Regions from separate parts of the Agarivorans litoreus genome, predicted to be linked through region 2. Evidence: predicted binding sites of a transcription regulator. Region 2 holds the regulator's gene; the other holds the start of a gene.
What was found. The regulator sigma-54, encoded in region 2, starts transcription at its own class of promoters, with help from an activator protein. The targets are predictions, from matches to a motif close to GTTGGCACGNNNNTNGNNT.
Positions count from the first base shown of each region.

Region 1: the regulator sigma-54 is predicted to act here: its motif matches at 1,646-1,664, upstream of K5L93_RS15635 (CmpA/NrtA family ABC transporter substrate-binding protein).

Region 1 is NZ_BLPI01000001.1:3,391,772-3,395,332, reverse strand. Features, by position in the region: gene K5L93_RS15640 (ABC transporter permease) at 1-135, opposite strand, end outside; gene K5L93_RS15635 (CmpA/NrtA family ABC transporter substrate-binding protein) at 205-1,590, opposite strand; gene bamJ (BamJ family beta-barrel-assembly machinery protein) at 1,834-2,454, opposite strand; gene K5L93_RS15625 (GNAT family N-acetyltransferase) at 2,508-2,993, opposite strand; gene K5L93_RS15620 (M48 family metallopeptidase) at 2,977-3,561, opposite strand, start outside.
Region 2 is NZ_BLPI01000001.1:2,832,212-2,835,772, reverse strand. Features, by position in the region: gene lptA (lipopolysaccharide transport periplasmic protein LptA) at 1-56, shown strand, start outside; gene lptB (LPS export ABC transporter ATP-binding protein) at 56-781, shown strand; gene K5L93_RS13140 (RNA polymerase factor sigma-54) at 833-2,335, shown strand; gene hpf (ribosome hibernation promoting factor) at 2,361-2,648, shown strand; gene ptsN (PTS IIA-like nitrogen regulatory protein PtsN) at 2,657-3,100, shown strand; gene rapZ (RNase adapter RapZ) at 3,127-3,561, shown strand, end outside.

The DNA.
Region 1 (3,561 bases), 560 kb from region 2:
CAAAATAGGCAGGCCTATTCGTTCAAATATTTCGGTACATTGCTGCTTTGGGTTTTCACCGCTAGCCAAACGAACCACGGGTACCATAGGGCTTAATCCTACAGTTTCTAAAGAGTGAATTAACTTGTCTTTCATCTCTACAACTCCTTTTGCAAATCTCGATGCCGGGCCCTTAAGCCCGGCCGCTCTCAATAACGATTCGGCTTAGATCTTGTCGTCTTTTTTCAGGCCAATCGAAAACTTCTCAAGATACGCATTGGGTTTTGAACCATCGTAAACAATGTTATCAATGAAATGTTTTTGTGGCGGTTTAAAGCCACTCTCGGTAGCAAAATCAGGAAACTCGCTAGCATCAATCACACCATCAGCAATTAGCTCTTTCGCGGCAATTGCGTAAATGTCTGGGCGATATACTTTCTTAGCGATATCCATATACCAAGAGTCTGGTTTGTTATCAGAAATTTGTCCCCAGCGACGCATCTGCGTTAGGTACCAAATCGCGTCACTGTAGTATGGGTAAGTCGCGTTGTAACGGAAGAATACGTTAAAGTCTGGCACTTCGCGCTTATCGCCTTTCTCGTATTCAAAAGTACCTGTCATGCTGTTGGCAATTACGTCGTGGTCGGCACCAACATATTGGCTTTTAGAGAGAATTTTAACGGCTTCTGGGCGGTTTTTGTTGTTCTCTTCATCCAACCACTTAGCTGCACGAATCATTGCTTTCACTACGCGAATGTGGGTATTTGGATATTCGTCAGCCCAACCTTTACTTACACCAAACACTTTCTCTGGGTTGTTTTTCCAAATCTCATAGTCGGTAACAACTGGAACACCAATGCCTTTAAATACGGCTTGTTGGTTCCAAGGTTCACCCACACAGTAACCGTAGATAGTGCCAGCTTCCATGGTTGATGGCATTTGCGGAGGTGGCGTTACAGACAACAGCGCATCAGCATCAATTTTGCCAGAGGTATCGCCTTTGTGCGGCGCGTAGTAACCGGGGTGAATACCACCAGCAGCTAACCAGTAACGTAACTCGTAGTTATGTGTAGACACTGGGAATACCATGCCCATGTTAAATGGCTTACCTTGGTCGACGTAACTATCCACTACCGGCTTAAGCGCATCGGCTTTAATTGGATGAACAGGCTTACCATCTTTATGTGGCACGTGCGGTTTCATCTGTGCCCAAATATCGTTTGATACGGTAATTGCGTTACCGTTTAAGTCCATGCTGAACGCTGTAATAATGTCGGCTTTAGTACCAAAGCCAATGGTGGCACCTAAAGGTTGACCAGCCAACATGTGAGCGCCATCTAGCTCACCGGTAATTACGCGGTCTAATAATACTTTCCAGTTAGCTTGCGCTTCTAACTGAACATACAATCCTTCGTCTTCGAAGTAGCCTTTTTCATACGCCACTGCAAGTGGAGCCATGTCGGTAAGTTTAATAAAACCAAACTTAAGATCTTCCTTCTCTGGCTCTCCCACTTCTGCATGGCTGAAGCCAATAAAACTGGCCGATACCACTGCAGCGGCGATGGTCGTCTTAATGATTTTTTGTAAGCTTAATGGTGCTGATTTCTGCATTCCCTGCTCCTAATACCCAGTTGGAAGTAACTAATTTGTGATAACACTTAGGGAGTAGCTAAGGATGTGCCAAGATCTAGATCACATTTTTTTAACACCAAAAATCATTAACTTACAAACACAATTACCCCTAAAGGAGTATTCGTGTTTTTTCATAAAATTCACTAACTTAGAACAGCCACGCACAACTTTGGCGCATAAAAAAACCGGCTTAAAGCCGGCTTCTATTAATTGAAATTACTATTAGCCAAGAATAGCTAGTAACTCAACTTCAAATACTAGGGCTGCAAAAGGAGGAATTGCTGCACCTGCACCTTGAGAGCCATAAGCAAGCTCTTGAGGAATGTACAGCTTCCATTTGTCACCCACTTTCATGCGTTGTAGCGCTTCAGTCCAACCTTTAATTACACCATTTACAGGGAATTCTGCAGGTTGACCACGCTGTACAGAGCTGTCGAATACTTCGCCAGAAATTAAGGTGCCTTCATAGTGAACTTGTACTTTGCTGCTAGCACTTGGCGATTCGCCTTCACCTTCAACTAATACTTCGTATTGAAGACCAGATTCTGTTTTGTTAATTTCTGGGCGTTTGCCGTTATCAGCTAAGAAATTTTCGCCTTCAGCCATTGCTTCTTTATGTTGCTCAGCTTTTTTTGCTTCAATTTCTTTAGTAATTTCTTGGAAAGCCGCACTAATAACTGCTTCATCAAGCTGTGGTTGCGCGCCTTGCATTACGTCACGAATACCGTCAAGCATTGCATTCACTTCTAAGCCGTCGAATGCTGCACGCTCAATTTGCTCACCAATTTGAAGGCCGTAGCCGTAACTTGCTTGCGCTGCTGCGCCTTGATATTTATCGCTCATTTGAACTCTTAATTCTGATCGTTAAAAAGAGCCAAAAGATTACCACAAAGTCACTAGAAAAACCGTTGGTCTGCGGCTAAATGCGCCTTTTTTTGAACAAAGTAACTGCTGGCAAATTCTACTTGGCGTTGCTCACCAGTAAATTTAAAGCCCATATGGCGATAAAAGCCCTGTGCATGCGGGTTATCTTGCATCACCCAGCAGTACACATCCTTCTGCGCAGTGCTCTGACAAGCTTGTTCCAATAAGGCTCTGCCCCAGCCTTGGCCAATGACATCCGGTTGTAAATACAGTGCCGCTAATTCAATCTCTGGCGCTTGCTTCTCCAGCATTAAAAAACCCTGTATGCCCGTCGTTTTTAATACCCAGATTTGGTTTTCTTCACAGCTAAGACGTTGCAGCCACAGTTGCTGATGCAGTTCAAATGGTAGGGCTTGAAACATATCGGCAATGAGTTGCTGAGAGTAGACATGCTGCCAGCTTCGTCGTTGAACCCGGCAGATGTCTTCGGCATCACTAAGACTAGCTAGTTTTATCAATATCTGGCTCTTTAGAGATATTTTTAGTATCAAAACTGGCAGGGCGAATACACTGAGGGTTTTTGCCTTGGGCAATGGCTTGCTTTTCTAGTTGAATGGCACGCGGCATACGTTCTTCTAAATCAGCAATACGCGTTTGATTTGAAGGGTGAGTTGACAAAAACTCGGGGACTGAACCACCACCCGCTTTAGCCATATTTTGCCAAAGAGCGACACTCGCGCGAGGATTAAAACCGGCGCTGGCCATTAAGTCTAAGCCCATTAAATCTGCTTCGCTTTCTTGGGTACGACCATAGGGCAGTAACACGCCGTATTGCACTCCTAAACCAAGTGCAGCCATAGCGGCTCCCTTATGTTTTACATCGTCACTTACGCCAATTGCAACAGCAGCAACCGCAGTACCAATTCCCGCTATTTGGTTTTGCGATAACCGCTCGTTGCTATGCTCCGCTAAAACATGAGCTATCTCATGGCCTATAACCGTCGCCAACTGATCTGGAGTTTCGGCCACCTTGATTAATCCGGTATATACACCAACATGCGCACCTGGCAATGCAAACGCATTAAC
Region 2 (3,561 bases):
CTATTTTCTTGCCTCAACAGCTTGATGAGCTAACCCCCAAGGAAGACCAGCAATAATGAGCACCCTAATTGCTGAAAACTTGGCTAAGGCTTACAAAGGCCGCAAAGTTGTCAAAAACGTTAGCTTAAACGTAGAGACCGGCAAAATTGTCGGTTTACTTGGCCCAAACGGCGCTGGCAAAACAACCACTTTTTACATGGTGGTGGGTTTGGTGCCTCGTGACCAAGGCCGAATTCTCATCGACGATGACGATATATCCAGTACTGCAATGCACACCCGTGCACGCAAAGGCATTGGCTATCTTCCGCAAGAAGCCTCTATCTTTCGCCGCTTATCCGTAGAGAAGAACATTCTTGCCGTATTAGAGACTCGAAAAGACCTCGATAAAGAGCAACAAATTGGCGCATTAGACGACCTTCTTGAAGAGTTTCACATTGGCCATATTCGCAAAAACCTAGGCATGAGCTTATCGGGTGGTGAACGCCGAAGAGTTGAAATTGCTCGAGCACTAGCCGCCGCACCTAAGTTTATTTTGCTTGACGAACCCTTCGCGGGGGTAGATCCTATTTCTGTTATCGATATTAAAAAGATCATTGAACACCTACGTGATCGCGGTCTAGGTGTACTAATAACCGACCACAATGTTCGAGAAACTCTCGATGTTTGTGAGCATGCCTATATCGTTAGCCAAGGTGAATTGATAGCCTCAGGAAAGCCAGAAGAAATTCTCGAAAACGAACATGTGAAACGAGTTTATCTCGGGGAACAATTCAAGCTATAGTTAAAGTGCAAGTTTAAAAAAGACAATAAAAAGAAGGAACAGCGGTAGTTAATGAAAGCATCTTTGCAGTTGCGTCTTGGTCAGCAGTTAACCATGACCCCCCAGTTACAACAGGCCATTCGCTTACTCCAGCTTTCAACACTGGATTTACAGCAAGAGATCCAAGAGGCTCTGGAAAGTAACCCTCTGCTTGAGGCGGATGAGTCTCATGCCAATGATAGTGACGCAAACGACGCTAAATCTACTAATGAGAAGTCTACCGAGGCCGAATCCACTGCGGACATAGACAACAGTCAAATTGAAGCAGGCGATGCCATTAATCAAGAAACTGTTTCTGACGACCTCCCTGTTGACTCTACTTGGGACGATATCTACAGCGCTAGTTCTGCTCCGGCCAGCTCATCTGGCAATGCCATCAGCGACGACAACGACATGGTGTTTCAGGGCGAAACTGTCGACTCATTGCAAGACCACTTATTGTGGCAAATGCAACTCACTCCATTTAGTGAAGTAGACCAAGCTATTGCTTTAGCCATTATTGATGCGGTAGATGAATCGGGCTACCTCACTCAAGACTGTGAGCAGCTACTGGAAGGCTTACGTTCAAGCGATAACAATGACTTAGATGTAGAGCTGGATGAAGTAGAAGCGGTGCTTAAGCGCATTCAGCATTTTGACCCGGTTGGTATAGCAGCGCGCTCGCTGCAAGAGTGTTTACTAATCCAATTAAGTCGCTTTGCCGAAGACACACCTTGGCTAAATGAAGCCAAAGACGTAGTTTCAAATCACATTGATGTATTAGCTAATCGCGATTTTCGTCTATTAGCCCGTAAAACCAAACTTAAAGAAGACCAGTTACGCGAAGTTATGCGTTTGATTCATACGCTTGAACCTCGGCCTGGTAACGCAGTTGAGCCTAACCAAGCCCAGTATATTATCCCAGATGTATCGGTTGTTAAGCGCCAAGGACGCTGGGTGGTAGAACTCAACCCAGATGCAATGCCTAAGTTACGGGTTAACTCCCATTATGCATCTTTAAGTAAAACCTCCACCAACGCTAACGATACCCAGTTTATTCGTAGCCACTTACAAGAAGCCAAGTGGTTTATTAAAAGTATCGAGAGCCGCAACGAAACCCTATTAAAAGTATCCAACTGCATTGTTCATCATCAACAGGCGTTTTTTGAATATGGCGAAGAAGCCATGAAGCCAATGGTACTGAACGATGTTGCAGAAGCTGTAGAAATGCATGAATCCACTATTTCCCGAGTAACCACCCAAAAGTTCATGCACACACCGCGCGGTATCTTCGAGCTTAAGTATTTCTTTTCTAGCCATGTGGCTACCGATGGTGGAGGTGAGTGTTCATCAACCGCTATTCGTGCATTAATCAAGAAACTGGTAGCTGCCGAAAATACCAGTAAACCACTCAGCGACAGCAAAATTGCTGATATTTTGGCAGATCAGGGGATCAAGGTGGCAAGACGTACAATTGCTAAATATCGTGAATCTTTAGCAATTCCACCTTCTAACCAACGAAAGAGCCTTATTTAAGGCCACTAAAAAGGGGAAGATATCTATGCAAATTAACCTTACTGGACACCACGTAGAAATAACTGAATCTTTGAAAGAATATGTCCACAGCAAGTTTGCCAAACTCACCCGACGATTCGATCAAATCAATAATGTTCACGTCATCCTCAACGTCGAAAAGCTGAACCAAATTGCTGAAGCTACATTACATTTAAACGGCGGCGAAGTATTTGCCACCTCTGAGCACTCTGACATGTATGCTGCCATAGACAGCCTGATTGATAAACTTGATCGCCAAGTCATCAAACATAAAGAAAAACTTAACAAACGTTAACCAACCTTATGCAACTAAACAAAGTACTTAGCTTGAACTGCACTCAAAGTGCAGTTCAATGCTCTTCAAAAAAGCGCGCCCTAGAAATAGTCAGCGAGCTGGCTGCCAAACAGCTTGATACTACTACCCAATGCATTTTCGAAAGCTTGTTAAATCGAGAAAAGATGGGCAGTACTGGTATTGGCCAAGGCATTGCAATTCCTCATGGCCGTATTGACAACCAACATCAAGCCACTGCGGTTTTCTTGCGTTGCGATCCCCCCATTTCTTTCGATGCTATTGATAACAAGCCGGTTGACTTAGTATTTGCATTACTAGTACCCGAAGATCAATGTAAGCAACATCTTAATACTCTTGCTCAAGTCGCTGAAAAACTTAACGATAAGCAAATATGTAAACAACTTCGTTGTGCACAAAGTGATGACGAATTGTACGACATCATGGTAGCCTAATAGGCTAATCAGCCTTAGGGGTTATCATGGAACTGATCATCGTTAGTGGGCGCTCGGGTTCAGGAAAAACCGTCGCCTTAAGAGTATTAGAAGATCTCGGCTACTACTGTGTCGATAACTTGCCGGTTGTACTTTGGCAATCACTTATCGACAACTTAAAAAAAACCTATTCTAAAGTAGCAATTAGCATTGATATTCGAAACCTTCCCGATGAGTTATCACCGGTAGGACAGCTAATACGCGATGCAGGACCTGACATCAATCTGTTAAGCATTTTTTTAGATGCGAAAGATGAAGCGCTAATCCGCCGTTACAGCGAGACACGCAGGGTACACCCGCTTAGTCAAAGCAACTTATCCTTAGCTGAAGCGATTGAATCAGAAACCGAGCTATTAGCCCCCATTTCTAGAAATGCAGATTTGCGTATCGATACTTCCCGTTTATCGGTACATGAGCTAAGC